4 regions of the Streptomyces sp. NPDC018000 genome follow, and region 3 is predicted to be linked to each of the others. Evidence: riboswitches for the same ligand, from Rfam matches in the RefSeq annotation. Region 3 holds a riboswitch; each other region holds the start of a gene.

Region 1 (7,578 bases), on a different contig from region 3:
CGGTTTTCGGTGAGGTCGGTGGGCATGACGGTGGCTGAGGCAGGCGGACCGATCTCGACCCCTAATACCTCGGAGACGCGGGAGAACAGTCCCGGGTACTCCTGGAAGATGCGATGCATCGCCTCGTGGGACGAACTGACCATATGAATTTCCTAGAGTTCTTGAGCGGTCGGATGGGAGTTGTCACTCCGGCAGACGGAGCACATTCCTGGCTCCGCCGCGCGGAATGCCCGGTCGCAGCCGTCGCAGTTCTGCAGCGGGATCGGCCGGGGCGGGAGCGTGGCCGGGGCCCGGAACGGGGGCGGTGGCGGAAGCCGGGCGGTAAGTCGGTGGGCGAGGAGACCGACGGGGCGACTCACTCCTTCGGGCGGGAGGTCGCTGGTCAGGGCGTGCTGTACAGCGGCGGGGCCGACCTCGCGCTCCAGCCATGCGGCGACCCCCGGAGCCAGGACGTCCACGTCCTTCAGGGAGAGCAGCAGGCGCGGGTCCTGGCGGTGCAGCCCGGCGAGAAGCTCGGTGGCGGTCCGGAGGAGGGACGCGGCGGGGAAGGCCGGCTGCGGTACGAGCAGCGGCGCGGGCTCACGACGGGGCACGGGCTTGGCATGGGTCCGGGACCTGGCCGGATGCGCGTCGTCGGCTTCGGACTCCCGGCAGGGCCGGACGGGCGTCGACGGCCGGACCGTACGCTGCGGGCGCGGCGGACACTCACGGCCCGGCAGAGCGTCTGCGGGCCGCCGGTCGGCAGGCTGGTTGCAGGAGACGGTACGGGTGACGATCCGGCCGTTGGCCAGGCGTGTGCGGGTGCGTCGCAGGTAGCCGTGGGCTTCGAGTTCGCGTAACGCTGCGGCGATCCGGGCCTCGCTCTCCGGGAAGCGTCCGGCGAGGTCCTTGATGCCGATCCTGGCCCCGGCGGGCAGCGACTGGATGTGTGCGGCGAGCCCGATCGCGGTGAGGGAGAGCTCGCGGTGCTGGGTGAGGTGGTTGCCCACGACCGTGAATCGGCTGGTGTGCCGGGAGTTGTCGTGCACGACACCGGACGAGGAGCGTGAAGACGCGCTAATCTGCTGGGTATCCATCGGGAAGCTGTTCTCTTCCTCGTTGGTCAGGCCCTCGATCGGGATTGTGAGTCCCGGCCGGGGGCCGACGCATCTCTGGGGTTGCTTTTCGCGGCGAGCATATGCCAGCCAACCGGCATGAACTCCAGCTCAGTTGGTGAACCTCACCCGTGTGGGTGACGGGAGGCCGGGTGGGGCTGGGAAGGGTAATTGCCACGTCCTTTGAGGCTTTTGATGTCGTGCGCCGCCACGTCGCGGGCCACCGAATCGTGGAAATCCGCGACCCGGTGGCGGCGGTCACGGTGCGAGGTCGAGCTCTGCCCAGACCGTCTTGCGGGGCACGGGACCGGGGCTGACGCCCCAACGGTCGGCGAGCGCCTCGACGATCAGCAGACCGCGCCCGGACTCGCAGTCGCCATCCGGGACGGCCATGCCCTTCGGACCGGGCGGAAGGCACCCGCCACGGGTGTCGCACACCTCGATCCGCAGGAACGCGCCGACACCGGCACCGCCGCCGTGGACCGTGAGGCCCAGCCGGAAGTCCCTGCCCGGTACGCGGCCGTGGACCACGGCGTTGGTCGCCAGTTCGGCGACGATCTGCGCGGCCGACTCCGAGGGCAGCCCCGTTCCATCTTCGACCGGTCACCGGCACCGGATCTCAGTTTTGTCCTGGAAGAAGTGACGCTGCGCCGCCCGATCGGAGGGACAATGGTGCGACGCCAGCAGCTTGAGCACCTGTTGGAAGTGGGGCAGATACGGAACGTCGAGATTCAGGTAATGCCGACCCACCGCTGGGACCACCCTGGAACAGGCGGAAAGATCCAAGTGCTGAAGTTCGACGACGGCTCCGGGGTGGGGCGTACAGATGGCGTGCACGGTGGGCGCCCGGTCTCTGATCCGCGGCAGCTCCGGGTCCTTGAGCTGCGGTATGGCATCATCCGAGCCGAGGCTCTCACTCCACGGGAGTCGCTGGCCTTCATCGAGCAAGCGCTGGGAGAGACATGATCCGCAAGACCTCCGCCGAGGATGCTCCCGAGCTGGCGTGGTTCAAGAGCAGTTACAGCGACAGCAGTGACGGCAACGACTGCGTCGAGGTCGCGACCACTCCCAGCTCGATCCACGTCCGCGACTCGAAGAACGCGCGGGGCCCCCGGTTCGCTGTGACCCCCGAGGCCTGGACCGACTTCGTGATGTACGCAGCCGGGAGCTGACCGCCAGCACTCGCCCCGGTCCCGGCCCCTGCTCTGGCGGGTTCGGGGCTCCTCACCGGCTGAGCGTGTACCAGTCCGGTGAATCCGGGTCCCGTACTCATAGTTGAGTTCGGGCCAGTCCGGCGTGCCGCCGATCCGCCAGTCGCGGGTTCCGTCGTACGCAGGGCAGCCCTCGTTGATTGCCTCGCCCACGGCACCGTTGCATCGTCTGCACGTCGACGGCTGACACAGGGCGCTCGCGGATATCCCGGGAATCACACCGCTGACAGGGCCACTGCATCGCCTAGGGCCCGGCTGTACGCCGCCTCAGTGGTGGACGTGCCGGCAAAGGACCAGCGCCAGTAGCCGTCGACCAAGGCCGTCGCGGTGCGCGGTGGAGGTCCCAGCCGGCGGGGCGGGAGGCGAGCAGCAGAGTATCCGCCTCGCCCTCATGCGCCCCGTTCGCGCATCTCATGCCTGCTTGTCACCGCCGCTCAGGGCCGTTAGTGTCACCACGCCTTGGTGAACGGGAAATCCGGTGAGAAACCGGTGCGGCCCTCGCCACTGTGATCGGGAAGTCCGGCTCCGGCCCTTGCGGGCAGCCACTGGGTCTCAGGACCCGGGAAGGCGGAGTACGGGCGGTGGTACCCGTCAGCCAGGAGACCGGCCAGGGCATGTCAACCATCCACGAGGTGCTGGAGAGGGTTCGCTGAGCCATGCACATAGCCGAGGGTTTCCTTCCTCCGGCGCACGCGGTCGCCTGGGGCGTCGCGTCCGCGCCGTTCGTCGTCCACGGAGTACGGTCACTCACCCGTGAAGTCAAGGCGCATCCGGAGAGTACATTGCTCCTCGGTGCATCGGGCGCCTTCACCTTCGTCCTGTCCGCCCTGAAGCTGCCTTCCGTCACCGGAAGTTGCTCGCACCCCACCGGCACCGGCCTCGGTGCCATCCTGTTCCGGCCGCCGGTCATGGCGGTCCTCGGCACCATCACCCTGCTCTTCCAGGCGCTCCTGCTCGCGCACGGCGGTCTGACCACGCTCGGTGCCAATGTCTTCTCGATGGCGATTGTGGGGCCCTGGGCGGGATACGGCATGTACCGGCTCCTTCGCCGGTGTGACGTGCCGCTGATGGTCACGGTCTTCTTCGGCGCGTTCGTCGCCGATCTGTCGACCTACTGCGTGACCAGTGTGCAGCTGGCGCTCGCCTTCCCGGACCCGAGCAGCGGATTCACGGGCGCGCTCGCCAAGTTCGGCTCCATCTTCGCCGTCACGCAGATCCCGCTGGCAGTAAGCGAGGGGCTGCTGACGGTTCTCGTAATGCGTCTGCTGGTGCAGTCCAGCAAGGGCGAACTCACCCGGCTCGGCGTGCTCGTGACCGGTGGCAGGCGTGAGCAGGCCGGTTCGGAGGCGGTGGCCCGATGAGCCGTAACACGAAGATCAACACCCTGCTGCTGCTCGTCGTCGCGGCCCTCGCCGTCCTCCCCCTGGCCCTCGGCCTCGGCGACCACAAGGAGGAGCCGTTCGCCGGTGCCGACGCCGAGGCGGAGACGGCGATCACGGAGCTCGAGCCGGATTACAAGCCCTGGTTCTCCCCGCTGTACGAGCCGCCGTCCGGTGAGATCGAGTCGGCGCTGTTCGCCCTGCAGGCCGCCCTCGGCGCGGGCGTCCTCGCCTACTACTTCGGCCTGCGCAAGGGACGACGGCAGGGCGAGGAGCGCGCGCGTTCCCAGAACGAGGCAACGCCGGCAGCCCCGGAGGGCTCCTGCGACAGCGCCCCGTCGGTTCCGCCGGCCGGGCAGTCCTGACCCGCCGTGCTGCCGATCGACGCGGCGGCGCACAGCAATCGCTGGCGCCGCCGCCATCCCGCGGACAAGGCCGTACTCGGACTCGGCCTCACCGTCCTCGCCATCTGTCTGCCTCCATGGCCGGGCGCGGCCTTCGTCCTCGTAGCGGCCCTCGTCGTGCTGCTCGGCCCGGCGGGCGTGCCCGCCCGCCGACTGTGGCGCTCGTACAAGGTGCCGCTGGGCTTCTGCGTGACGGGGGCCGCCCCCCTGCTCGTCCAGGTCGGCGGCCCCGAGGGCTTCGTCGCCCTCGCTCCGGACGGGCCCGTGCGGGCAGCGGAGTTGCTGCTCCGCACCTCGGCCGCCTCACTCGGCGTGCTGCTGTTCGCGTTCACCACACCGTTGTCCGACCTGTTGCCGCGGCTGGTGCGCGCTGGTGTTCCCGCGCCGGTCGTGGACGTCGCCCTCGTGACGTACCGGATGAGCTTCCTGCTCCTGGACTCGGTCCGCCGCATCCGCGAGGCGCAGGCCGCCCGGCTCGGACACACCACACGGGCCGCCACCTGGCGCTCCCTGGCCGGGCTCGGCGCCACCGCGTTCGCCCGGGCCTTCGACCGGGCGGCCCGGCTCCAGGACGGCCTCTCCGGGCGTGGTTACGACGGCGCGCTGCGGGTCCTGCTGCCCGAGGCCCGGATCTCCGGCCACTTCGTCGCGGCGAGCCTCGCCCTGCTCGCCGCCCTGGTCGCCCTCACCTTCGTACTCGAAAGGCCGCTGACATGAGCGAGCTTCCCCTCGTCGCCCTGCGGGACGCGTCCTTCGCCTACGAGGACGGACCCACCGTCCTCAGCGGCCTCGACTTCGACATCCAGGAGGGCCGCGCCCTCGCCCTGCTCGGCCGCAACGGCAGCGGCAAGACCACGCTGATGCGGCTGCTCAGCGGCGGGCTCCAACCGCGCACGGGCCGGTTGACGGTCCAGGGACAGCCGGTCGCGTACGACCGCAAGGGACTGACCCGGCTGCGCACGACCGTGCAGCTGGTGGTCCAGGACCCGGACGACCAGCTGTTCGCCGCGTCCGTGGCCCAGGACGTGTCCTTCGGACCGCTCAACCTCGGCCTGCCCGACACCAAAGTCCGGGCACGCGTCGACGAGGCCCTCGCCGCCCTCGACATCACCGCCCTCGCCGACCGCCCCACCCACCTGCTCTCGTTCGGGCAGCGCAAGCGGACGGCGATCGCCGGCGCCGTCGCCATGCGTCCCCGTGTGCTCATCCTCGACGAGCCGACTGCCGGTCTCGACCCGGACGGCCAGGAACTCCTCCTCGCCACCCTCGACGGGCTGCGCGCGAGCGGCACGACAGTGGTGATGGCCACCCACGACGTGGACCTCGCGCTGCGCTGGGCCGACGACGCGGCCCTGCTCACCCCGTCCGGCGCGCACGTCGGCCCCGCCGGAACGACCCTGGCCCGCAGCGAACTCCTGGAGCAGGCCGGGCTGCGGCTTCCCTGGGGAATCGCGGCGGCCCGGCTGCTGCGCGCCCAGGGCCTGCTGCCCACCTCCGAACCGGGACCGCGCACCCCGGACGAACTCGCCGCCCTGATCCCCTCGCACACCGGACCGCCGATGCCCACCGACAGGTAACTGCGCCGGTGGCGACGGACAAGCCCAGCAGCGGAGTGGCCTGGCTGGCCTTGCGCCACGACCAGTAGGGGAACCCCTCGCAGAGGCTGCGGCAACTCGGCCTCGGCCAGATCCCGCTGACCCACGACGCCTTCCATGAACTCCAGCCCTGGCGATCACAGCCGGTCACCAGCGGGCTGGGTTCCTCGGAGAACCGACGACAGTTGAATACGAGTGCCCACCATTGACGTGCTCCCTGGCCTAAAGTCCAGGGATTCCGGCCTGGGTCGTGTGACCCTTCCGGGGGCTTCCTGCTTCAACGCGCTGTGCCGGGACTTTCGTCCCGGTCCTACCGGCGCTCTGCGAGGCGTTTAGCGTCTCCGCCCGTCCGGCGGCGACGATACGACGTCCTTCGAACAGGACGTTGCGGGCTGCGTTGTGGTCACGGTCGTGCACGGTGCCACACGCGCCGCACGTCCACTCCCTCACATGCAGGGGCTTGGGACCGTCCCGAAATCCGCAGGCCGAACAGACCTGAGAAGACGGGAAAGCACGGCCCACCTTGACGAACATGCGGCCGTGCTTGACCGCCTTGTACTCCAGCATGCCCACGAACGCGGACCACCCCGCGTCATACACGGACTTGGCGAGCCGGGTGCGGCCGAGACCGGACACCGCGAGATCTTCCACATACACCGCTTGGTTGTCGCGAATGATCTGCGTGGACACCTTGTGATGCCAGTCCCGGCGCCGGTCCACGACCTTGGCATGCTGGCGCGCAACCTTGATACGAGCCTTGGCCCGGTTCTTCGATCCCTTGGCCTTGCGGGACAGCTCCCGCTGAAGACGCCTGAGCTTCTTCTCCGCCCTGCGCAGGAAGCGCGGACTGTCGATCTTCTCGCCATTGGACAGGACCGCGAAGGCGGACAGACCGAGATCGATACCCGACTCCGCCTCCACCCCGGGAAGGATGTCCGGCTCGGTGTCCACCACGAAGCTGAGGAAGTACCGCCCCGAACTGTCCTTGGCAACGGTCAGGGACGTAGGCGCGGCCGGAAGCCGACGCGACCATTTCACCTTGAGATCGCCGACCTTGGCCACATACACCATGCCGTTCTCCTTCACGGAGAAGGCGTTGGCGTTGAGGCGGATCGACTGCCGTGTGTCCTTCTTCGACTTGTACCGGGGCGCCCCGACCTTCCGGCCCTGCCGCTTTCCCTTGAGACTGCCGAAGAAGTTCCTGTAGGCGGTGTCGAGATCCCGAAGAGACTGCTGCAGAACGACCGCCGACACATCGGCAAGCCAAGCCCGTTCCCCGGTGCGCTTGGCCTCGGTGATACGAAGCCGGGACAACTGGGCCGACGTCACATACGGCAGCCCCGCCGCGTGCGCTTCCTTCCGGTCGCGCAAGCAGTCGTTCCACACCACCCGCGCGCACCCGAACGCCCGGTCCAGCGCACGGCACTGGGCCGCATCCGGATAAGCCCGGAAGTTGTAGCGAAGCTGCACAACCAAGACCCTACGACGATTGATCTCGTGAATCAGGAGAACGACTACAGGCATGGCAGGCACGTTGTTTCGGCGATGCACGTCCACGTGGTCTTCGTGACGAAGTACCGGCGCGGAGTCTTCAACGACGAGATGCTGACACGCTGCGAAGAGATCACGCGCAAGGTGCGCGAGGACTTCGAGGCGGAACCGAAGGAGTTCAACGGCGAACGCGATCACGTCCACATCCTGATCAACTATCCACCCAACGTCGCCGTCTCCAAACTGGTCAACAGCCTCAAGGGCGCCTCCGCCCGCCGGATACGCCAAGAGTTCACAGGCCACACCAACCACGCCATCATGCACAGACACCTGTGGTCGCCCTCGTACTTCTCGGCATCCTGCGGCGGAGCACCGCCGGCGATCGTCCGTGAGTACATCGAGCA
Region 2 (7,578 bases), on a different contig from region 3:
CTCGACCGGGCACCCCTCGGCCGCGGCGAGGACCTGCTCGTTGGCGTCGGTCTCCGGGGCCGACGGGCGGGACTGGCGGGCGGAGTCCAGTGCGAAGCCGTCCGGGGCGTGGTTGACGCACATCCCGGAACCGATACAGATCCCGCGGTCGACCTCCACGGCCCAGCGGTCCCCCATCACGCACCGCCCTGGTAGCCGGCCGGCAGGTGGATCATCTTGTGCTCGAAGTACTCGCCGTATCCCTCGGGCCCGAACTCCCGTCCCAGGCCGGAGTTCTTGTAGCCGCCGAACGGCCCGAGCATGTCGAGGCTGAAGGTGTTCACGCTGTACGTGCCCGTCCTGACGCGGCGGGCGATGTCGATGCCGCGCTCGGTGTCGGCGGTCCAGACGCTGCCGCTGAGGCCGTAGTCGGAGTCGTTGGCGATGCGTACCGCCTCGTCCTCGTCGCCGTACGGAAGGAGGCAGATGACGGGGCCGAAGATCTCCTCGCGGGCGATCCGCATGGAGTTGTCGACGTCACCGAAGAGGGTCGGCTCCACGTACCAGCCGCGTTCCTGGGACGCCGGACGGCCGCCGCCGGTGAGGATCTTGGCGCCCTCGTCCTGGCCGATCCGGATGTAGTCGAGCGAGCGCTGCTGCTGGCGCCGCGCGACGAGGGGGCCGAGTTCGGTGGCGGGGTCGAGCGGGTCGCCGACCTTCAGCGCGCCCGCTGCCGCGGCGAACGCCTCGGCCGTCTCGTCGTAGCGGGAGCGCGGGACGAGGATGCGGGTCTGGGCGACGCACGCCTGGCCGTTGATCATCCAGGCGAAGGGCACGATGCCCGCGACGGCCGTGTCCAGGTCGGCGTCCGGGAGGATCACGGCGGCGGACTTCCCGCCGAGTTCCAGTGTGACGCGGGTGAGGTTGCGGGAGGCGACCTCCATCACGCGGCGCCCGGCGGCGACCGAGCCGGTGAACGACACCTTGTCGACGCCGGGATGCCCGACCAGGTACTCGCTGACCTCGCGGTCGGCCGGAAGGATCGACAACACCCCTTCCGGCAACCCGGCCTCGGCGGCGATCTCGGCCAGGAGGTAGGCGTCCAGCGGGGATTCGGGCGACACCTTGAGGACCGCGGAGCAGCCGGCCAGCAGTGCGGGCGCGAGCTTGGCGGCGGCGGTGAACTGCGGAACGTTCCACGGCACCACGGCCGCGACCACTCCCGCCGGTTCCCGGCGCACCAGCAGGGGCCCGAGCGCCCCGTCCCGCCGTTCCTCGTACGGGAAGGTGCGGGCGACGGTGATCGCCGCGTCCCACACCATCATCGCGGCGAGCGCCTGCACCATCACGCTGGACGTGTACGGAGTGCCGTTCTCCGAGCTGATGACCCGGGCGATCTCCTCGTACCGGACGGCGAACGCGTCCTTGATCCTGGTCACTACCGCGATCCGCTCGTCCACGGTCATCCGCGGCCAGGGCCCTTCGTCGAACGCCCGCCGCGCGGCGGCGACGGCCCGGTCCACGTCCGCCTCGCAGGCGTGCGGCACCCGGCCGATGACCTGTTCGGTGTGGGGCGAGACGACTTCGATGAAGTCCTGGCCCAGCGGATCGACCAGCTCCCCGCCGATGAACAGTTTTCCGTGTTCGACAAGCTCGGTCATGGCTGCTGCCTCCCGCGAACCGGCGCGTTATCTGATTGCCCGTCAAAATTGATACCAGTTCCAGTTCTAGGAGTCCACGCATCGGACATCACCCCTCACTACCCCATCGACCGAAGCCGATAGTCGACTTGGGCTACTACTGGAACGAGTTCTCGTTACAGTGGGCGTGGCGCAGCACCGCCGCAGGCCGCGGAGAGAGATGGGGAGCCCATGACGCAGATGACCGACCACGGCGGGGGCGTGCACAGCATCAAGGTCCCCATCCCGGACAATCCGCTCGGCCACACCCTGGTGCACGTCCTCGACACCGATCGCGGTCCTGTCCTGATCGACACCGGCTGGGACGATCCGGAGGCGTGGGACACGCTCACCGCCGGGCTCACCGCTGTCGGAACGGACATCGCCGACATCCATGGCGTGGTCATCACCCACCACCACCCGGACCACCACGGCCTCTCCGGCCAGGTACGCGAGGCGTCCGGGGCCTGGATCGCCATGCATGCGGCGGACACCGCGATCGTGCGCCGCACCCGGCAGTCGGAACCCGGCACCTGGCTGACGTACCTCGCGGCGAAGCTCACGGCGGTCGGTGCGCCCGAGGAGCATCTCGCGCCGTTGCGGGCCGCCGCGGCCGATGGAGGCCGGATGCGTACCCTGCCCGGACTGCGGTCGGCGCTTCCGGACCGGGAGATCGTTCCCGGTGAACTCCTCGATCTGGCAGGGCGCAAGCTGCGGGCCATCTGGACGCCGGGGCACACGCCCGGCCATGTCTGCCTGCATCTGGAGGAGAAACATCCGGGGAATCTGCCCGGTCGGGGCCGGCTCTTCTCCGGGGATCATCTGCTGCCGGGGATCAGTCCGCACATCGGGCTGTACGAGAACCCGGACGACGCGGCGGTCACCGACCCCCTGGGCGACTACCTCGACTCGCTGGAGCGCATCGGCCGGCTCGGGGTCGCGGAGGTGCTGCCCGCCCATCAGTACGCGTTCACGGATGCCGCGGGGCGCGTTCGGGAACTCCTGGACCACCACGAGGAGCGGCTGACCGGACTGCTCGGACTGCTGGCCACACCGCTCACGCCGTGGGAACTGGCCGAGCGGATGGAGTGGAACCGGCCGTGGGAGCAGATCCCGCACGGCTCACGGAACATCGCGGTCTCCGAGGCCGAGGCGCATCTGCGGCGGCTGGTGAAGCTCGGGCGTGCGGAGGCCGTGCCGGGGAGCAAGCCTGTGACGTACGTCGCAGTTTGACGGGAGGCTCCCAAGGACAGGCGTCGGCGCCCCGCCCGGCCCGGAGGCCGTCCGATCCCGCCCGGCCCGGCCAGTGACGTATATCGCTGCCCCGGGCGGTCCTCCGCCCAAGGGAGGCAGGATATGGCCCGGTAGAGTGGGCGAGTCGTCATCATGCCCGTTCAGGGGGAAGCCGGTGCGAATCCGGCACTGACCACGCAGCCGTGAACCGTCGTCGAAGGCGGTGAGTCGGAATGCCCTGTCCGCGGTCGTGACCGGCTCGCACCACCGGAACCCCGGTGGTCGGCACCGTCGAGGTATACGGAGCCGGAGCCTGGTGCGTAAGCGTGCCTGTGCCCGGCTCCCCCGCAGGAGAGGCCCCGCCCGCCATGACCGTACGCCGCAGCGCAGCAACGCTCGCCGCCACCGTCGCCGTGTTCTGTGCGGCCGCTGCGCCGGTCGCGGTCGCGGCCCCGTCCCCGTCCCCCTCGCCGTCCGCCGCGCTGCCGTCCGGGCTGTACGGCACGAAGGACCCCACCTACGACGGGGTCTGGCGGCAGTCGCTGGCCTTCCTCGCCCAGCGGGTCGAGGGCGTCACGCCCGCCAAGGAGTCGGTGGACTGGCTGATCGCCCAGCAGTGCGCCAACGGCGCCTACGCCGCGTACCGGGCCGACGTCTCCAAGCCGTGCGACAAGAAGACGGTGCTGGACACCAACGCCACCGCCGCCGCCGTCCAGGCGTTCGTCGAGGTGGGCGGGCACCGGGACACCGTGAACAACTCGGTCCGCTGGCTGAAGTCCGTGCAGAACGAGGACGGCGGCTGGGGCTACACCCCGGGCGCGCCCAGCGACGCCAACTCCACCTCGCTGGTGATCGGCGCCCTTGCCCGGCAGGGGCAGCGGCTCGCGGACATCACGACCCCCGAAGGCAAGACGCCCTACGACCCGCTGCTCGCGCTCGCGATCCCGTGCGGCGGCAAGGACGGCGGCGCCTTCGCCTACCAGCCCGACAAGTCCGGGAAGCTCGCCGCCAACGCGGACGCCACCGCGGCCGCCGTGCTCGGCACGATGGGCAAGGCCATGGCCGTGGGGAACAACGCCGCAGCGGGCAATGCGCCCAGCTGCCACCCGGGGTCCGACCTCACGCCCGAGCAGGCCGCGCAGAACGGCGCCCACTTCCTCGCGGACGCCCTCTCGACCAGCGGTCATCTCGACCTGGCGCCGATGCCCGGCGCCACCGACTCCACCCCGCAGCCCGACGTCGGCAACACCGCGGACGCGGTCGTCGCGCTGTCCGCCGCGGGCCACCAGGACAAGGCGGACAAGGCCGTGACCTGGCTGAAGAAGAACTCCAAAGCCTGGGCCGAGCAGAACGGTCCCGCCGCCTACGCGCAGCTGGTCCTGGCCGCGCATGCGACCGGCGCCGACGCCCGCGACTTCGGCGGCGTCAACCTGATCGACAAGCTGAACGCGACCGGTCCCACCCCCGCGGCCATCACGACGCCCGACCCGTCCGCCGACACCGGATACCTGCCCACGGAGAAGGACGAGGTCCACAGCGGGGACGACGTGATCGGCGGCGTGTGGTGGTACGTCGGCATCGGCCTCGTCGTCGGTGCCGGCGCCGGCTTCCTGATCAGCGGCCGCCGGAAGAACCAGCAGCCGTGAGGCGGGCGGGAAGGGCCGCCGCTCTCCCGGTGGTCCTGGGCGCCGTCCTGACCGTGCTGTGCGCGGGACCGGCCCAGGCGGCCGGGTACCGGTACTGGTCGTTCTGGGAGGGCTCCGGCACCGGCTGGACGTACGCCACCCAGGGCCCGTCCCTGATCCGGCCGGACGACGGCGCGGTGCAGGGCTTCCGGTTCTCGGTGAGCGAGGACTCCCAGGACTCCGCGAAGCCGCGCCGCTCCCCCGACTTCGCGAAGATCTGCGCGGAGACCCCGGCCAAGGACGGCACCAAGCGGGTCGCGCTGGTCATCGACCCGGGCACGGCGGCGGACGCCCCGGCCGGGGAGACGCCGCCCGCGCTGCGCACCGCGTGCGCGCGCGTCGCCCCGGACGCGAGCGCCGCGGAGGCGCTCGCCGCGGTGGCCAAGCCGCTGCGCTACAGCAGCGACGCGATGCTCTGTGCCATATCCGGCTATCCGGATTCGGGCTGCGGCGAACAGGTCTCGGGCAACGGAGACGAGACACCTGCCGCGTCCGCGGCCGGGTCCGCCGCCGACGCCTCGGACGCCTCCGACGGTTCGGGCGACTCCGGCGGCGGTCCGTCCGCCGGGCTGCTCGTCGGTGTGGGCGCCGTTCTCCTCCTCGGCATAGCCGCAGTCGCGCAGGCCCGCCGCCGCCGCGGATGACCGCCTCGACCAGCAGCCCGGTCCGGCTGCGCCGCCCGCTGCGCGCCCCCGAGGCGACCCGGAGCAACGCCCTGCCGGCCGGGGCCTGGTGGCTGTGGGCGCTCGGCCTCGCCACCGCCGCGTCCCGGACCACCAATCCGCTGCTGCTCGGGCTGCTCGTGGGGGTGGCGGGCTATGTGGTCGCGGCGCGCCGCACGGATGCGCCGTGGGCCCGCTCGTACGGGACATTCATCAGGATCGGGCTGTTCGTCATCGCCGTGCGGCTGGTCTTCTCCGTATTTCTCGGTTCGCCGATCCCCGGTACGCATCCGGTGTTCACGCTCCCCGAGGTGCCGCTGCCCGACTGGGCGAAGGGCATCAGGATCGGTGGCCAGGTAACCGCCGAGCAGCTGCTCTTCGCGCTGTACGACGGGGCGAAGCTGGCCACCCTGCTGATCTGTGTCGGTGCGGCGAACTCGCTCGCCAACCCGGCCCGGCTGCTGAAGTCTCTGCCCGGTGCGCTGTACGAGGCGGGGGTCGCCGTCGTCGTCGCGATGACGTTCGCGCCGAACATGGTCGCCGATGTGGCACGGCTTCGCACCGCACGGCGGCTGCGGGGCCGTCCGACGGGCGGCATCAAGGCGGTGCTCCAGATCGGACTGCCGGTCCTGGAGGGCGCGTTGGAACGGTCGGTCGCGGTGGCGGCGTCGATGGACGCGCGCGGATACGGGCGCACCGCACAGGTCCCGCCCGCCGTCCGGCACACCACGAACGTCCTCACGCTCGGCGGGCTGCTCGGGGTGTGCGCGGGTACGTACGGGCTGCTGGCCGCGCAGGGTGCGGTGTACGGACTGCCGCTGCTGATCGCCGGGCTCGTCGCCGCGATGGCCGGGCTGCGGCTCGGCGGGGCCCGTTCGGTCCGTACCCGCTACCGGCCCGACCGGTGGGGTGTACGGGCCTGGCTGGTGGCTGGTTCGGGGATCGCCGTGGCCGTGGCGATGATCTGGGCGGGCCGTGTCGACGCGGAGGCGCTGCACCCCGGAGTCGTACCGCTGACCGCGCCGGTGCTTCCGCTGTGGCCCGCGGCCGCGGTGCTGATCGGGCTGCTGCCCGCGGTGGTGGCGCCCGTGCCGCCCCCGGTGGGTGCCCCGGACTCCAAGGAGAACGAGTGATCCGGTTCGAGCATGTCTCGGTGCGGTACGAGGGGACGGAGCGCCCCACCCTCTCCGGGGTCGATCTGACCATCCCCGAGGGCGAGTTGGTGCTGCTCGTCGGTCCGTCCGGGGTCGGCAAGTCGACGCTGCTGGGTGCCGTTTCCGGTCTCGTACCGCACTTCACCGGCGGCACGCTGAGCGGCCGGGTCACGGTCGACGGGCGCGACACCCGTACCCACAAACCACGCGAACTCGCCGATCTGGTCGGCACGGTGGGCCAGGACCCGCTCTCCCACTTCGTCACCGACACGGTCGAGGACGAGCTGGCGTACGGGATGGAGTCACTGGGCCTCGCCCCCGATGTGATGCGGCGGCGGGTCGAGGAGACCCTCGATCTGCTGGGTCTGGCCGGGCTGCGCGACCGGCCGATCACCACGCTCTCCGGCGGCCAGCAGCAGCGGGTCGCGATCGGCTCGGTCCTCACCCCGCACCCGAAGGTCCTGGTCCTCGACGAGCCGACGTCCGCGCTGGACCCGGCGGCAGCCGAGGAGGTCCTCGCCGTGCTGCAGCGGCTGGTGCACGACCTCGGTACGACGGTCCTGATGGCGGAGCACCGCCTGGAGCGTGTGGTGCAGTACGCGGACCAGGTCGTCCTGCTGCCGTCGCCGGGCGCCGCTCCGGTCATGGGCGCGCCCGCGGACATCATGGCCGTCTCCCCGGTCCACCCGCCGGTCGTGGCGCTGGGCCGGCTGGCGGGGTGGGAGCCGCTGCCGCTCTCGGTCCGTGATGCCCGGCGCCGGGCGGCGGACCTGCGCGAGCGGCTGGCGCAGGCACAGCCGCCCCGTCCGTCGCCCGTACCGGCCGGGACCGCAGTGGCCCCGCTGCCCACCGTGCCCGCCCCCACGCGGCGCGGCGCCCTCGCCCGGCTGCTGGGCCGCGGCGCCCGGACGGCCACCGCCGCTCCCGAGCCCGTCGTCGATGCCACCGCCCGGGTCGAGCGTCTCGGTGTACGGCGCGGGCGCGTCGAGGCGCTGCGCCGGGTGACGCTCACCGTCTCCCCCGGTGAGACCGTCGCCCTGATGGGCCGCAACGGTGCGGGCAAGTCCACCCTGCTGGCCACGCTCGTCGGCATGGTCGAGCCGACCACGGGCACCGTCCTCGTCGGCGGCCGGATCCCGCACCGCACACAGCCGCGCGAGATGGTGCGCCGGGTCGGGCTCGTGCC
Region 3 (7,578 bases):
CCCACACCGCCCCGCGAAGGACAAACGGAACGGCCCGGCTCCGGTTGGAGACACCACAGCGCCCTGTTCAGTTCACCTTCCGTTCATCCAGGTTGCCTACGGTCCACGTGCCAATGACGCCGAACGATTGCCTGGGTAAATGGAACACATCACGCTGCTGCTCGCGATTGTGATCGTGACAGCTCTAGTGTTCGATTTCACGAACGGTTTCCACGACACCGCCAACGCGATGGCAACCACCATCTCGACCGGCGCACTCAAACCGAAGACAGCGGTGGCCATGTCCGCCGTGCTCAACCTCGTCGGCGCGTTCCTGTCGGTGGAGGTCGCCAAGACGATCTCCGGCGGGATCATCAACGAGGACGGGCTGCAGACAGAAGTCATCTTCGCGGCACTCGTCGGCGCCATCCTGTGGAATCTGCTGACCTGGCTGGTCGGACTTCCGTCCAGTTCCTCGCACGCCCTGTTCGGCGGCCTGATCGGTGCAGCGGTGATGTCGGCGGGCTGGTCGTCGGTCAACGGCGGCACCGTCGTCACCAAGGTGCTGATCCCCGCGGTCGCCGCCCCGATCGTGGCCGGTCTGGCCGCGTTGCTGGCCACCAGGCTGACGTACCGGATCGGCGGAAAGATCCGCAACGGCGCCCAGGAGAAGGCCACCGCCAAGGGCTACCGCGCCGGTCAGATCGCCTCGGCCGGACTGGTCTCCCTCGCCCACGGCACCAACGACGCGCAGAAGACCATGGGCATCATCACCCTGGCCCTGGTCACCGGTGGTGTCCTGGCCCCCGACTCCGACCCTCCGGTCTGGGTCATCGTCTCTGCCGGTGCGGCCATCGCGCTCGGCACCTACCTGGGTGGCTGGCGCATCATCCGCACCATGGGCAGCGGCCTCACCGACCTCAAGCCGCCGCAGGGCTTCGCCGCCCAGACCAGTGCGGCCACGGTCATCCTGGCCTCCTCGCACCTCGGTTTCTCCCTCTCCACCACCCAGTCCTGCTCCGGCGCCGTGATGGGCGCGGGTCTCGGCCGCCGGGGCGGCGTGGTCCGCTGGTCCACCGCCACCCGGATGTTCGTCGCCTGGGGTCTGACCCTGCCGGCCGCGGGCCTGGTGGGCGCGGGCGCGGAACTCCTCACCAGGCAGGGCACCTGGGGCGTCGTCGTCGTCGCGGCGCTGCTGGTCCTGGGCTCCGCGGCGATCTGGCTGGTGTCACGCCGCAAGCCGGTCGGCCACGACGATGTCGCGCCGACGGGCGGCGACAGCGAGCCCGCGGGCGTGGTCACCGCTGCCATCGCCTCCGTCAGCCCGCCACTCACCGCGGCCCAGGCAGCGACCCAGGACCTCAAGGCCACCATTCCGGCCGCGGCCGGAACCACCCAGGACCCGGCGCGAACCGCCACCCTCTAGGTCAGCCACCTACGCCGGCCGTCTAAGGATTCAGCATGAACATCGACTGGGCAGCCCTCGGCTCCGTCTTCGGCGTCTCACTCGTCGTCACCGTCGCGCTGGTGGGTCTCTTCACCCTGGGCATCGTCGGTCTCTCCAAGCAGCCCGAACCTGCGGCGCAGGGCGGCTCCGGCGGCTCGCTGCTGCTGGCCCGCGCCGGTGCGTACGTCTGCTTCGCGCTGTGTGCTGCGGCGGTCCTGTACGGGATCTATCTGATCGTCGCCTGAGCCCTTCTCCGGGCACACCGCATCGGGCCGGACACACCTCGTGTGTCCGGCCCGATGCGGTGTGCCCGGTCCGATGTGGGGCTCAGCACACTGCACCGTCGCAGATCAACAGCAGGTTGACGGGCGTTCGCAGGGCGTGGTGGACTGCCGGAGCCGATTACGGCGACAGCAGAGGAAGCCGGTGCGAATCCGGCGCGGTCCCGCCACTGTCACCGGGGAGCAGTCCCCCACACCGGAAGTCACGGCGCGCGCGAGCGGGCTGGAAGGCCGGGGGAACTGCGGATCCGGGAGCCAGGAGACTCTCGTCGCCGGTCACGTCGAACCAGGGCGCGGACCCTGAGTGAGGACATATCGCCATGCCTGGCTGCCGTGCGTCCGTTTCTGTGGCGCTCTCGACGACGAGAGCCGCCTGTACGAAGGTCCTTCGAGGCGCAACGGCCGGTTGAGCCGTGCGTGCCGACCGCATTTTCGCGTACGGCGCCACGGCCGGTCTGATCGGCGATCTGCTGCTCGGTGACCCCCGCAGGGGACATCCGGTCGCCGCCTTCGGGCGGGCCGCAGCAGGCGTCGAGCGCCGTCTCTGGCGCGACCACCGCGGGTGGGGCGCGCTGCACACGCTCGTCTGCGCAGGGGGCGCGGCGGGTGGTGCCGCGCTGATCACCCGTGCCGTACGCAGCCACCCCGCCGCCTCCGTCGCACTGACCGCGGCCGCCACCTGGTCCGTCGTCGGCGGTACGTCCCTGGGGCGTGAGGCCCGGACCATCGGCGCCGCCCTGGCAGCCGGTGACATCGATTCGGCCCGCGAGCGGCTGCCGCATCTGTGCGGGCGCGACCCGCAGTCCCTCGACGGACCGCAGATCGCCCGCGCCGTGGTGGAGTCCGTGGCCGAGAACACCTCGGACGCCGTGGTCGGCGCCCTGGTGTGGGGCGCGCTGGCCGGTGTGCCCGGGCTCGTCGGCTTCCGGGCCGCGAACACCCTCGACGCCATGGTCGGCCACCGGTCGCCCCGCCACCGGCGCTACGGCTGGGCCTCGGCCCGCCTCGACGACCTCGCGGGCTGGCCGGGTGCCCGGCTCACAGCCCTGCTCGCCGTGGCCGCCGGGGGGCGGCCACGTGGAGCGGTACGGGCGTGGCGGGCCGACGCGGCCAAGCACCCGAGCCCCAACGCGGGCCCGGTGGAGGCCTCGTTCGCGGGCGCACTCGGCGTACGGCTCGGCGGGACCCTCGCGTACGGCGGCCGGGTAGAACACCGCCCCGTCCTCAACGGGGAGACGGGCCGGGCGGTGGAGACCGAGGACATCGAACGCGCGGTACGGCTGTCGCGCCGGGTGAGTGCGCTGGCCCTCGGCATGTGTGTGGCGGGGCGGCTGGGTGCGGGTCTCGTCGCACGACGGATCGCAGGACATCGGTCCGCAGGACATCGGTCCGCAGGACATCGGTCCGCAGGACTCCGGGTCACAGGACGTCGGATCGCAGGACGGAGACGGACATGAGCGGCGGGCTGCTGGTCGCCGGAACCACCTCGGACGCGGGCAAGAGCGTCGTCACGGCAGGCATCTGCCGCTGGCTCGTGCGCCGGGGCGTGAAGGTGGCGCCCTTCAAGGCGCAGAACATGTCGCTGAATTCGTTCGTCACCCGCGAGGGCGCCGAGATCGGGCGCGCCCAGGCCATGCAGGCCCGGGCCGCCCGGGTGGAGCCGACCGCGCTGATGAACCCGGTGCTGCTCAAGCCCGGTGGGGACCGCTCCAGCCAGGTCGTCCTGATGGGCAGACCGGTGGGCGAGATGAGCGCACGCGGCTACCACGGCGGCAGGCAGGAAGCGCTTCTCGGCACGGTCGTGGACTGTCTTGAGCGGCTTCGGGACACGTATGACGCGGTGATCTGCGAGGGGGCGGGCAGTCCGGCGGAGATCAATCTGCGGCGCACGGACATCGTGAACATGGGCATCGCACGGGCGGCGCGCTTCCCGGTGGTGGTGGTCGGCGACATCGACCGCGGCGGTGTCTTCGCCTCGTTCTTCGGTACGACGGCGCTGCTCTCCGCCGAGGACCAGTCGCTGATCGCCGGCTACCTCGTCAACAAGTTCCGCGGCGATGTGTCGCTGCTGGAGCCGGGTCTGGAGATGCTGCGCGGGATCACCGGGCGGCAGACGTACGGGGTGCTGCCCTTCGCCCACGGCCTCGGGATCGACGAGGAGGACGGTCTGAGGCCCGCTTTCAAAAACAGCACAGCGCTGCGCGGAGCCGTACGCGAATCGGTCGTCGCGCCGCCGCACGGCGACGACGTGCTGCGCGTCGCGGTGTGCGCCGTACCCCTGATGTCGAACTTCACCGATGTGGACGCTCTGGCGGCCGAACCGGGCGTCGTCGTCCGGTTCGTGGACCGCGCCGAGGAGCTGGCCGACGCCGACCTCGTCATCGTGCCGGGTACTCGCGGCACCGTGAAGGCACTGGCCTGGCTGCGCGAGCGCGGCCTCGCCGACGCCCTGGTACGGCACGCCGCCGAGGGCCGGCCGGTCCTCGGTATCTGCGGCGGCTTCCAGATCCTCGGCGAACACATCGAGGACGAGGTCGAGTCCAGGGCCGGGCACATCGACGGCCTCGGCCTGCTGCCCGTGCGTATCCGCTTCGACCGCGAGAAGACCCTCGCCCGCCCCGTCGGCGAGGCGCTCGGCGCCCCCGTCGAGGGGTACGAGATCCATCACGGCGTCGCAGACGTACACGGCGGGGAGGCGTTCTTCTCCGACGGCCGGGGTCACGGCCTGGACGGCTGCCGGGTCGGCGCCGTGTGGGGCACCCACTGGCACGGTTCGCTGGAGAGCGACGAATTCCGCCGCCGCTTCCTGGCCGAGGTCGCGCGGGCGGCCGGCCGGCGTTTCGTCTGCGCCCCCGACACCTGCTTCGACGCGCTGCGCGAGGAACAGCTCGACCGCCTCGGCGACCTCATCGAAGAACACGCGGACACCGACGCACTGCTGCGGCTGATCGAGTCGGGCGCACCGTCAGGACTTCCCTTCATCGCCCCCGGAGCACCTGGAGCACGCGCATGAACGCCCCTCTGAATACCGTGCTGTTGCTGTCGACCGCCGACACGGACCTGCTCGCCGCGCGCGCCTCCGGCGCGCCGTACCGGATCGGCAACCCCACCCGCATCGACGCCCATGAGGAACTCCCCGCGCTGATCGAGGGCTCCTGCGTCGCCGTCGTCCGTCTCCTCGGCGGCAAGCGCGCCTGGGAGGACGGACTGGCCGTCCTCAAGGCGTCCGGCATCCCGACCGTGCTGCTGGGCGGCGAGGCCGTGCCGGACGCCGAGCTGATGGCCGAGTCGTCGGTGCCCGCCGGTGTCGTCGCCGAGGCGCTGCGCTACCTCGTGGAGGGCGGCCCCGGAAACCTCGTCGAACTGGCCCGCTTCCTCTCCGACACCGTCCTGCTGACCGGCCACGGCTTCGCCGAGCCGCAGAAGATGCCCGAGTGGGGTCTGCACGGCAGCCGCGAGTTCGTCGAGGGCCGTCCGACCGTCGGCGTGCTCTTCTACAGGGCGCACCAGCTGTCCGGGAACACCTCGTTCGTGGATGTCCTGTGCGACGCCGTCGAGGCCCGTGGCGCCAACGCGCTGCCCGTGTACTGCGGTTCGCTGCGCGGCGCGGACGCCGGTCTCCACGAGCTGCTCGGCAGGGCCGACGCCCTGGTCGCCACCGTGCTCGCGGCAGGCGGCACCCGTGCGTCGGACGCCTCCGCCGGCGGCGACGACGAGGCCTGGGACATCGGCGCGCTCGCCGAGCTGAACGTCCCTGTGCTGCAGGGCCTGTGCCTGACCTCCACGCGCGCCGCGTGGGACGCTTCGGACGCCGCGCTCTCCCCCATGGATGCCGCGATGCAGGTCGCGATCCCCGAGTTCGACGGCCGCCTGATCACCGTCCCGTTCTCCTTCAAGGAGCAGGGTCCCGACGACGTGCCGGTGTACCGCGCCGACCCCGAACGGGCCGCGCGCGTCGCCGGAATCGCGGTGCGTCACGCGGTCCTCAAGCACAAGACGAACGCCGAGAAGAAGCTCGCCCTCGTCTTCACCGCCTACCCGACCAAGCACTCGCGCGTCGGCAACGCCGTCGGTCTGGATACGCCCGCATCCGCGGTACGGGTCCTGGACGCCCTGCGCGACGCCGGTTACGGAGTCGAGGGGCACCCCGACAACGGCGACGAACTCATCCACCGTCTCATCAACGCCGGTGGCCACGACGTGGAGTGGCTGACCGAGGAGCAGCTCGCGGCGGCCCCCGCGCGTGTTCCGCTCGCCGACTACCGGGCCTGGTTCGCCAAGCTGGAGCCGGAACTGCGCGACTCGATGCTGGAGCACTGGGGCGAGCCGCCGGGTTCGCTGTACGTGGACGGGGACGAAATCGTCCTCGCCTCGCTCCGGTTCGGGAATGTGGTGGTGCTGATCCAGCCGCCGCGCGGCTTCGGCGAGAACCCGATCGCGATCTACCACGACCCGGACATGCCGCCGTCCCACCACTACATGGCGGCGTACCGCTGGCTGGAGGCCGCAACATCGGAGGGGGGCTTCGGCGCGGATGCCGTCGTCCACATGGGCAAGCACGGCACGATGGAGTGGCTGCCGGGCAAGGGTCTTGGCCTGTCCGCCGGTTGCGGCCCCGATGCCGTACTCGGCGAACTGCCGCTGATCTACCCGTTCATCGTGAACGACCCCGGCGAGGGCACCCAGGCCAAGCGGCGTGGGCACGCCACGGTGGTGGACCATCTGGTGCCCCCGATGGCGCGCGCCGACACCTATGGTGACCTGGCCAAGCTGGAGCAGTTGCTCGACGAGTACGCGCTGGTCAGCGATCTCGACCCGGCGAAGGCTCCGTCGGTGCGGGCGCAGATCTGGACGCTGGTGAAGGCCGCCGAGCTGCACCACGACCTCCATGTCGACGAACAGCCCGGCGACGACGACTTCGATTCGTTCGTCATGCACATCGACGGCTACCTCTGCGAGATCAAGGACGTCCAGATCAGGGACGGCCTGCACATTCTGGGCGGCGGTCCCGTCGACGAGGCACGGGTCAACCTGGTGCTGGCCGTGCTGCGCGCCTCGCAGGTGTGGGGCGGCACGGCGAACGCGCTCCCGGGGCTGCGGGCGTCGATCGCCGAGCACTTCGGGCTCAGCGAGAAGGAGCTGCTGGCCCAGCCCGGCGCCGCGGTGAAGGTTCCAGTCGAGCTGACCGCACTGGTCGACGGCCCGGCGCGCACCGGTGCCGACGCGATCGACCTGCTGGAGCGGCTGTGCCGCCGGCTCGCCGAGGGCATGGAGGAGCGCGGCTGGGACATCGCGGCCGCGGCGGGGCTGGTACGGGACGTGCTGGGCTTCGAACTCCCGGATGCGGTCGCCGTGCTGGGCTTCGCGTGCGAGGAAGTCGTGCCGCGCCTTGCCCGGACGACGGACGAGATCGAACACATTCTGCGGGCACTGGACGGCGGTTTCGTACCCGCCGGCCCGTCGGGCTCGCCCACGCGCGGGCTCGTCAATGTGCTGCCGACCGGGCGCAACTTCTACTCGGTGGACCCGAAGGCGATTCCGTCCCGGCTGTCGTGGGAGGTCGGGCAGTCGCTCGCCGACTCGCTGATCGCCCGATATCTCGCCGACACGGGCGACTACCCGAAGTCGGTCGGCCTGACCGTGTGGGGCACCTCCGCCATGCGCACCCAGGGCGACGACATCGCGGAAATCCTGGCGCTGCTCGGCTGCCGGCCGGTGTGGGACGACGCGTCGCGGCGGGTGACCGGGTTCGAGGTCGTGCCGGTCCGCGAGCTGGGGCGGCCTCGGATCGACGTGACGGTCAGGATCTCCGGTTTCTTCCGGGACGCCTTCCCGCATGTGGTGGGGCTGATCGACGACGCGGTACGGGCC
Region 4 (7,578 bases), on a different contig from region 3:
ACCGCCACGTCGAGCCGCATTTCCAGCACCACACCGAACTGCCGACCGTCACCGCACCCGGCCTCACGGCCACACTGATCCTGGGCGAACTCGACGGCGCCACCTCGCCCGGCACCGCATACACCCCGATCGTCGGCGCGGACCTGGCCCTGTCCGGCGGTGCCGAGGCCCGTCTGCCGCTCGACCCGGACTTCGAGTACGCGGTGCTCTCGATGTCCGGCCAGGCCGAGGTGGACGGCGTACCCGTGCTGCCCGGTTCCATGCTCTACCTCGGCTGCGGCCGCACCGAACTCCCCTTGCGTGCGGACACCGACGCGGGCCTCATGCTCCTCGGCGGTGAACCCTTCGAGGAGGAGATCGTCATGTGGTGGAACTTCATCGGGCGTTCCCACGAGGAAATCGAGGAGGCCAGGAAGGGCTGGATGGAGAGTTCCCGATTCGGCGAGGTGAAGGGCTACGACGGCGATCCGCTGCCCGCTCCCGAACTGCCGCCGGTGGCGCTGAAACCGCGGGGGCGAGTGCGCTGACCTGGCGCTATGTGTATGCCAGGGATCTTCGCAGTGCACCTTCACCGAGTCCCTTCACTGAGTCCCTTCGCCCGAAACGGTGAGAGGACTCAGGTGTGTTCGACGTGGTGCGGCTTCTCGTGTGGTCGGTGCCCGCGGGTGTTGGCACCTGTGACCAGGTCTGATCAGACGCTTGCCGACCCTGGGTATTCAGGGAGGCGACCCCTGGCGAGGGTTGCGGCGATGAATGGGGCCGCACTGGGAAAGCACGGCTGCGCGCCGGAAAATTGTCAGGCGTACCGTGACTGCCCTTGATAGGGTCCCGACATGTTCCTGTGCACTGGCCAGAGCTGGTTCATCAAGCCCCGCAGCGCCGCCTAGCGGCAAGCTGCGACCAGCATTCCGACAGCTTCGCCGCACTCCGGTATCACGCCGGTGCGGTGCTCAGCGCTGCCCGGCTCCGACGATGACTCACACCGCGGAGCACATTTCATGAACGACCAGAACCACCACGTCCACGCACACATCAGCGATCTGCGCGATCTCCATCCTGCGGCCGAGCCAACCCTCACGGCCGCCCCCGTCGAACTGACGCAGTGGGTCTCCTCTCACTCCTCCCGGCTGGCCGGCCTGGGCCCGGGAGCAGACCTGGGGCCCCTTTCTACGACTTGGAGCCGCTGCGTGACCTCGTCGGCGGTGAGACGGTGGAAAACGTGCCTGACCAGGGCCACCCGCTCGGGATGCGCTGGGGACGGGCCGCCACCCCTGAAGCGCTGCCCGACAGCGTCGAGGCTCTGTTCGCGGGCGTATCCGGGCAACCGGCCCTGGTGAACACGCGGGCGCTGCGTGAGTACGCGCGACGTCACGGATTGCCGGAGCCGGTCCGCACCCGGGTGGACACCGCGTTCATCGAGGTACCCGCCCTGGAGGCGTTTGACGGAATCATCTGCATCCCGGACACCACCCTCAGCGCCGACACACCGCGGTAGCCGGCAAGCGCGCCAAAGGGCACGGACAAGGCGGACCGCCCCGTAAACCTCGCGGGCGGTCCGCCGCACCCGTATGCCCCGAGAGCGGCGCGCCGGTTCGTCCGGTTGAGACTTTGGGTGGTGGCAGCGATTTCGCAAGTTCTGAATCATCAAGAAAGGTTTTCTCGTGAGGAGCAACACTTGACCACTGCATTCTTCAGGCGGGCAGGTGCAGCAATTTTGACGCTGCAGATCGTCTACATTCTGCTCTTCGAGATCGCGTTCATGGTTCTGGTCATCGACACTTCTGAGATCGACCACAGCGCTCCCGACAGATTGGGTGCGGCCATCTTCCTCGCAACCGAGATCGGAGCAGCCATCATTCTGCTGGGTGCTGCAGCCGTCCTGACGCTTCCGCGAATCAGCGGCAGGATCCCCCGAGGGGGCCGCGCAGCTTTCCTGTGCTGCTGCGTGATTGCACAGTGCGCGATCGCATGGATGGCGTCATCCAATGCCATGAAGCAGGATGCAGGACCAGATGTGCTGATCAACGCGGTAATGATCCTGCTCTCGCTGATGGTTGTCGTGGCATGCGTGCTCGGAATTCGGGATGATTCCGGCACCGTGAAGGTCTGAGCCTGAGCGCAGGGCCAGGTCCCATCCACCGCCCCAGGAATTTGCCGGACCCCACCCACGGCATCATCGATGCGCCCCCGGCCGCGCCAACACCAGCCGGACAGTGGCCCTCTGACCTGTGCTCCGCTCAGTCCGCAGCACGGTGTTCGTCGGCCGGGTGGGACATGGCAAAGCCGCGTTCCTCGGGGTGGCGGGCCAGCCGCCGCCGGGGTGCTCGGGAGTGAAGGGCCGGGGCTGGACAAGAACAGCAACACCCTCGCATCGAACAATGACGCATAGGTACAAAAGGCATTTGTGCAACCCGGCCAACAGGAGAGGGGATCACATTTCGCCACTGCTATCCCGATTGTCTGTTGCGGCCCGGAAGGCAACCGCAGTATGCGGTCTGACAGACTGGGCCCCGAAACTCAGGCGACGCGCGTCAGGAAACCGGTGTGAATCCGGTACGGTCCCGCCACTGTGACCGGGCTGCAGCAGCCCGGAAGCCAGACACTGGCCGCGCCGCCTTCTCCGTACAACCAGGGGACGAGGACATCCCCCGGAAAGGCTCGGTCATGCCCCGGATCCGCCGTGTACCACTCGCGCTCATACCGCTGCTTCTGCTGCCGCTCACTGGCTGCGGCTCCGGCACGGGCGGCGAGGACAAGACAGAGGCCGCACCGGCCGCCGACGGTTTCCCCTACACCGTCACCAACTGCGGTATGAAGACGACCTTCGAAGCCCCTCCGAAGCGGGCCGTCACCATGAACCAGCACGCCACCGAAATCATGCTGGCCCTTGGGCTCCAGGACCGGCTGGCCGGGACCGCCTACCTGGACGACAGCATCCTGCCGAAGTACCGGTCCGCATACGCCGGAACCAAGGTGCTCGCGAAGGAGTACCCCTCCAAGGAGGTGCTGCTCGGCGCCAACCCCGACTTCGTCTACGGCGGATACAGCAGCGCCTTCGACAAGGCCAGGGGCCAGGACCGGGCGGGGCTCCGGAAGAGCGGCATCAACACCCGGCTGAACATCGAGTACTGCACCAAGGGCAAGGTCGGTATCGATCAGCTCGCTACCGAGATCACCCAGGTCGCCAGGACCTTCGGCGTACCGGAGCGCGGCAGGAAGCTGATCGCCGAGGAGCGGCAGAAGATCAGGGCGGTCGAGACAGAGCTCAAGGGCTCCTCACATCCCTCGGTGTTCGTCTACGACTCCGGCGACAGCTCCGCGTTCACAGCGGGCGGCAACGGCATCGGCAGCGAAATCGTCCGGCTCGCCGGGGGCAGGAACGTCTTCGCGGACCTCGACGGCACCTTCGGCGACGTGTCCTGGGAGCAGGTCATCAAGCGCAAGCCCGAGGTGGTCGTGATCTACGACTACGGCGGCACCACGGTCGCGGCCAAGAAGAAGCGGCTGCTGAATGATCCGGCGCTCGCGGACGTGCCGGCGATCAAGAACAAGAAGTTCGCGGTCCTCCCGCTGTCCTCGGCCGTGCTCGGTGTGCGGGTCGCCGACGCCGTGCAGGACCTGGCCGGGCAGCTGCACCCCGGCACTCCGTGAGCGCGGAGTCCGCCCGCCCCGGCCCGAAGTCCGTCCTCCGCTCGACCCCCGTCGTGATCGGCGTCCTCACGGTGCTGCTGCTCGCGGCGGCGGTGGCCGGCCTGGCGCTCGGCCCGGTACGGATTCCGCCGGGCGAGGTATTGAGTACGGTCCTGGGCGGTGAACGCACCGGTGCGTACCCGACGATCGTGTGGGAGGTACGGCTGCCCAGAGTGCTGCTCGGCGCGGTCGTCGGCGCCGGGCTGGCCCTGTCGGGCGCGGTGCTCCAGGCGCTGGTGCGCAACCCGCTGGCCGACCCGTTTCTGCTGGGCGCCTCGTCCGGGGCGTCGGCGGGCGCCGCCGTGGTCGTCGTGCTGGGGGTCGGCGCCGGGGCGGCCACCGATGTGGCGCTGCCCGTTGCCGCGTTCGCCGGGTCCATGACGGCGCTGGTCGCCGTCTACGCGATGGCCCGGCGCGGCGGCACCATGACGACGGGCCGGCTGATTCTGGCCGGGGTGGCGATCCAGTACGTGCTCTCCGCGTTCACCAGCCTGATCCTGGTGCTGTCCTCCCGGGCCGAGCATGTGCGGGCGATCATGTTCTGGACCCTGGGCGGCCTGGGCGGCGCCCGCTGGGACCAACTGGCGCTGCCTGCCGTGGTACTGGGCGTCGGGGCCGTACTCCTGATCAGTCTGGCCCGTCCGCTGGATCTGCTGCTGACCGGGGAGGAAGGGGCCCGCAGCCTCGGTCTGGACCCCGGACGCTTCCGGGCCGGGGTGTTCGTGCTGGTGTCACTGATCATCGGCGTGCTGGTCGCCTACAGCGGGGCGATCGGCTTCGTCGGCCTGATGATCCCGCACGCCGCCCGGCTGATCGTCGGCGCGTCCCACCGCAGACTGCTGCCGGTGACCGCGCTCGGCGGGGCGGTCTTCCTCCTGCTGGCCGATCTGCTGGCGCGGACCGTGGCGGCCCCCGAGGAAATCCCCGCCGGGGTGGTCACCGCGCTGGTGGGCGGCCCGTTCTTTCTCTGGCTGCTGCGCCGCTCCAGCCGTACCGAAGGGATCACCGGATGAGCCCGGCACCGTCCCCGACGGCGCTCGCCGCCGACGGAATCAGCTACGAGGTGGCCGGCCGTACCCTGCTCGACGGGGTCGCGCTGGACGCCGCCCCCGGCGAGACGGTCGGCCTGGTCGGGCCGAACGGCAGTGGCAAGACCACCTTTCTGCGCTGTGTGTACGGTGCGCTGCGTCCCGCAGCGGGGCGGGTCCTGCTGGACGGGGCGGACGCCGCGGCCCTCGGCGTGAAGGAACGGGCCCGGCGCGTCGCCGTCGTACCCCAGGACAGCCCCGGCACCTTCGGCCTGACCGTGCGTGAAGTGGTGGCGATGGGCCGCAGCCCGCACAAACGGTTCTGGGAGCAGGACGACGCCGACGACGCCCACCGCATCGACCGGGCGCTGCGGCGCGTCGGCGCAGCGGCCCTGGCCGGCCGGCGGTTCGAGGAACTGTCCGGCGGGGAACGGCAACGGGCCCTGATCGCCCGCGCCCTGGTCCAGGACCCGGGACTGCTGGCGCTCGACGAGCCGACCAACCATCTGGACATCCGCTACCAGCTGGAGATCCTCAGCCTGGTCAGGACGCTGGGCACCACCAATCTGCTGGTGCTGCACGACCTCAACCTCGCCGCTTCCTACTGCGACCGGCTGGTCGTCCTCAGCGCCGGACGGGTGGTGGCGTCCGGCTCCCCACACGCGGTGCTGACGGAAGAGCTGCTGGCCGAGGTCTACGGGGTGCGGTCCCGGATCGGCGCCCACCCGGTCACCGGCGCCCCCAACGTCGTCTACCTCCCGCTGCCATGAGCGACAACACGTCCCCCGTCTGGACGCCTCTGCCGCACGGGCCACGCTGGCAGGTCACCGAAGGCGAACCGTCCGCGGGCGAAGCAGAGCCGTGGCTGGCAGCCGACCGACTGGCCGACCCGGAGGGCGAGGTGCTGTCCACGCTGCTGGAGAGTGAGCGCACCGGCAGCGGCCACCGCACCGGCCATGCGACCGCGCTGACCCTGATGGCGGTGTACGCGGGCCGGGTCACCGCTGCCGCCGTACTCCACTGGGCGCTGTACGACGAGGTCCCGGACATGCGGTCCGGCAATGTGCTGGTGCGCCCCGCCGCGCACGGGATCGGCGGAGTCCGGGTGCGCAGGGCCCGGCTGCTGGTGCCCCGGGCCGGGGAGGACCCTGTACGGCTGCTGCACCGCACCGTGCTCGACGGGCATCTGCTGCCGGTCGCCGATGCGCTGCACCGGCTTACCCGCGCCGGGGTGCGGCAGTTGCGCGGCGGGATCGCCCATGGCTGCGCCACGGCGCTGTGCGCGTACGGCGCTCAGGTGGATCTGCTGGCCGCCCGCTGGCGGCAGTTCGCGGACACCGCACCCGGCGGACTCGCGGCGCTGGGCGAGGTGGCACGGGTCCGGCGAGCGCCGGACGGCCCGGAGCGGCTGGTCTATCTGCGCAACACCTGCTGTCTGTACTACACGAGCGCGGAGGCGGTGCGCTGTGCGAGCTGTTGTCTGACAGGCCGCGAGGAGCGACTGCGGGCGTACGCGAGGCCGAAGCAGAGATAGCGGGCGCCCGTAGTCCCGGATTGAGCCGCCCTGGGTGGGAGGTGCACGGGCGCGCTGTCCGGTTCCGGCAGGCGGCTCCGAGAAGCCCCAGGTCATTTCCGGGATGACCTGGGGCTCTTGCTGTGCCGCAGCAGTAATTCCCGCACGCGTATGTCGTGTTGCCGAGGCCTGCGGCACGCTCCCCGTTCGGTCGGCGCCCGAGCAGGTCGGCGAGCTGCTCCCGGATCGAGGTGGGCGACTGCCCCGGGGCCTCAGTCCCAGGTCCGGCCCCGGAGCAGTAGTTGTGGTGCGAGGGCTGCCTCGTCAGCTGTTCTGGGCCCCGTTCCAGACGTCGTACGTGGAGTTGCCGTACGCCGACGCGGCGGCCGCCGATCCGTAGCTGCCGGAGTAGGCGCCGGTCTGCGTCGCGGAGCCGTCAGGCTGGTAGTTCTCGATCCAGGCACCGCCGCTGGCGCCGCCGGACAGTCCGTTGCAGTTGTTCATCAGGCGCTGCCCGCCGGGTCCGGCGTAGCCCTGTCCCTCGCACCACACGGCGAAGTCCTGGTCGGCCGGCAGACCGATGATGTGCGCGTAGTTGCTGGACCAGTTGAAGCCGATCCCTGTGGAGCCGACGATGTCCTGCACGCGTCGGCCGCCTGGGGTGTCCAGGACGAGGAAGGCGCTGTCGTTCTCCTGGCCGCCGCCCGTGACCCAGCCCGCACTGCGCCAGCCCCACCAGCCGTACGGCGCGTTGCCCTTGTTGTAGTTGGGGGCAAAGCGGTAGTTGGTGCCGCCTTCACCGAAGCCACAGTGCCGTGCGGTGGCCACCACCGAGCGATTGTTGCTCGTGACAACGTTGCCAGAGCAGATGTAGTCTCCCTTGCCCGGGATCGTGAAGTAGAGGCGTCCCACTGTGCCCCATACGCTGGACCGGGTCTGAACCCCCGAGCTCGCCACGGGTTTTGTCGCGGGGACGTGCACCGGCTTGTCGGTGACCTCGGCGGCTGTGTCGGAGGAAGGCTGCACCGCGGAGACCTCGGGCGCGGGCATCGGCTTGGCCGTACGGATCCGCTCCGGGGTCCAGTAGGCGTCGAGTTGAGCGCGTGACTTGGTGTTGACGACTGTGGCGGTCCCGTTTTGGGAACCGGTCGGCCGCTCCTGCGCGACCGCCGTGACCGGCGTCAGTGCCGCGCACAGACTCGCCGCCGTGGCGAGGGTGGTGAGGGTGAACCGACGTAAGCGCATGGGAACCTTTCTGGTTCGGTAAGTTGATGAAGCGCGTTCACTGTCGCAGTCGTAGCTCTACAGGGGGTCAACATTCGATTAACGCCCAGTCTGTTGGTGAAT

The links. Region 3 has a riboswitch for cobalamin ahead of ACH4EW_RS26395 (cobalamin biosynthesis protein). Riboswitches for the same ligand answer to the same signal wherever they lie in the genome.
Region 1: it holds a riboswitch for cobalamin, as region 3 does, so the genes downstream of both, ACH4EW_RS00175 (energy-coupling factor ABC transporter permease) here and ACH4EW_RS26395 (cobalamin biosynthesis protein) in region 3, are expected to answer to the same signal.
Region 2: it holds a riboswitch for cobalamin, as region 3 does, so the genes downstream of both, ACH4EW_RS20175 (prenyltransferase/squalene oxidase repeat-containing protein) here and ACH4EW_RS26395 (cobalamin biosynthesis protein) in region 3, are expected to answer to the same signal.
Region 4: it holds a riboswitch for cobalamin, as region 3 does, so the genes downstream of both, ACH4EW_RS14515 (ABC transporter substrate-binding protein) here and ACH4EW_RS26395 (cobalamin biosynthesis protein) in region 3, are expected to answer to the same signal.

Annotation. Positions count from the first base shown of each region.
Region 1 covers NZ_JBIRGM010000001.1:29,417-36,994, reverse strand. Annotated here, with positions in the region: gene ACH4EW_RS00200 (hypothetical protein) at 1-143, opposite strand, end outside; gene ACH4EW_RS00195 (helix-turn-helix domain-containing protein) at 153-1,076, opposite strand; partial or broken gene ACH4EW_RS00190 (ATP-binding protein) at 1,353-1,679, opposite strand; partial or broken gene ACH4EW_RS00185 (DUF5753 domain-containing protein) at 1,680-2,060, shown strand; gene ACH4EW_RS00180 (DUF397 domain-containing protein) at 2,057-2,266, shown strand; cobalamin riboswitch at 2,749-2,932, shown strand; gene ACH4EW_RS00175 (energy-coupling factor ABC transporter permease) at 2,962-3,666, shown strand; gene ACH4EW_RS00170 (energy-coupling factor ABC transporter substrate-binding protein) at 3,663-4,049, shown strand; gene cbiQ (cobalt ECF transporter T component CbiQ) at 4,056-4,805, shown strand; gene ACH4EW_RS00160 (energy-coupling factor ABC transporter ATP-binding protein) at 4,802-5,665, shown strand; gene ACH4EW_RS00155 (RNA-guided endonuclease InsQ/TnpB family protein) at 5,906-7,153, opposite strand; gene tnpA (IS200/IS605 family transposase) at 7,181-7,578, shown strand, end outside.
Region 2 covers NZ_JBIRGM010000009.1:54,273-61,850, reverse strand. Annotated here, with positions in the region: gene ACH4EW_RS20190 (ferredoxin) at 1-177, opposite strand, end outside; gene ACH4EW_RS20185 (aldehyde dehydrogenase) at 177-1,640, opposite strand; gene ACH4EW_RS20180 (MBL fold metallo-hydrolase) at 1,851-2,891, shown strand; cobalamin riboswitch at 3,013-3,152, shown strand; gene ACH4EW_RS20175 (prenyltransferase/squalene oxidase repeat-containing protein) at 3,260-4,537, shown strand; gene ACH4EW_RS20170 (SCO2322 family protein) at 4,534-5,220, shown strand; gene ACH4EW_RS20165 (energy-coupling factor transporter transmembrane protein EcfT) at 5,217-6,371, shown strand; gene ACH4EW_RS20160 (ABC transporter ATP-binding protein) at 6,368-7,578, shown strand, end outside.
Region 3 covers NZ_JBIRGM010000018.1:20,933-28,510, reverse strand. Annotated here, with positions in the region: gene ACH4EW_RS26405 (anion permease) at 140-1,405, shown strand; gene ACH4EW_RS26400 (hypothetical protein) at 1,441-1,671, shown strand; cobalamin riboswitch at 1,842-1,973, shown strand; gene ACH4EW_RS26395 (cobalamin biosynthesis protein) at 2,121-3,164, shown strand; gene ACH4EW_RS26390 (cobyric acid synthase) at 3,161-4,720, shown strand; gene cobN (cobaltochelatase subunit CobN) at 4,729-7,578, shown strand, end outside.
Region 4 covers NZ_JBIRGM010000005.1:10,728-18,305, reverse strand. Annotated here, with positions in the region: gene ACH4EW_RS14530 (pirin family protein) at 1-527, shown strand, start outside; gene ACH4EW_RS14525 (hypothetical protein) at 1,220-1,495, shown strand; gene ACH4EW_RS14520 (hypothetical protein) at 1,676-2,110, shown strand; cobalamin riboswitch at 2,503-2,626, shown strand; gene ACH4EW_RS14515 (ABC transporter substrate-binding protein) at 2,665-3,651, shown strand; gene ACH4EW_RS14510 (FecCD family ABC transporter permease) at 3,648-4,703, shown strand; gene ACH4EW_RS14505 (ABC transporter ATP-binding protein) at 4,700-5,488, shown strand; gene ACH4EW_RS14500 ((2Fe-2S)-binding protein) at 5,485-6,252, shown strand; gene ACH4EW_RS14495 (peptidase) at 6,556-7,476, opposite strand.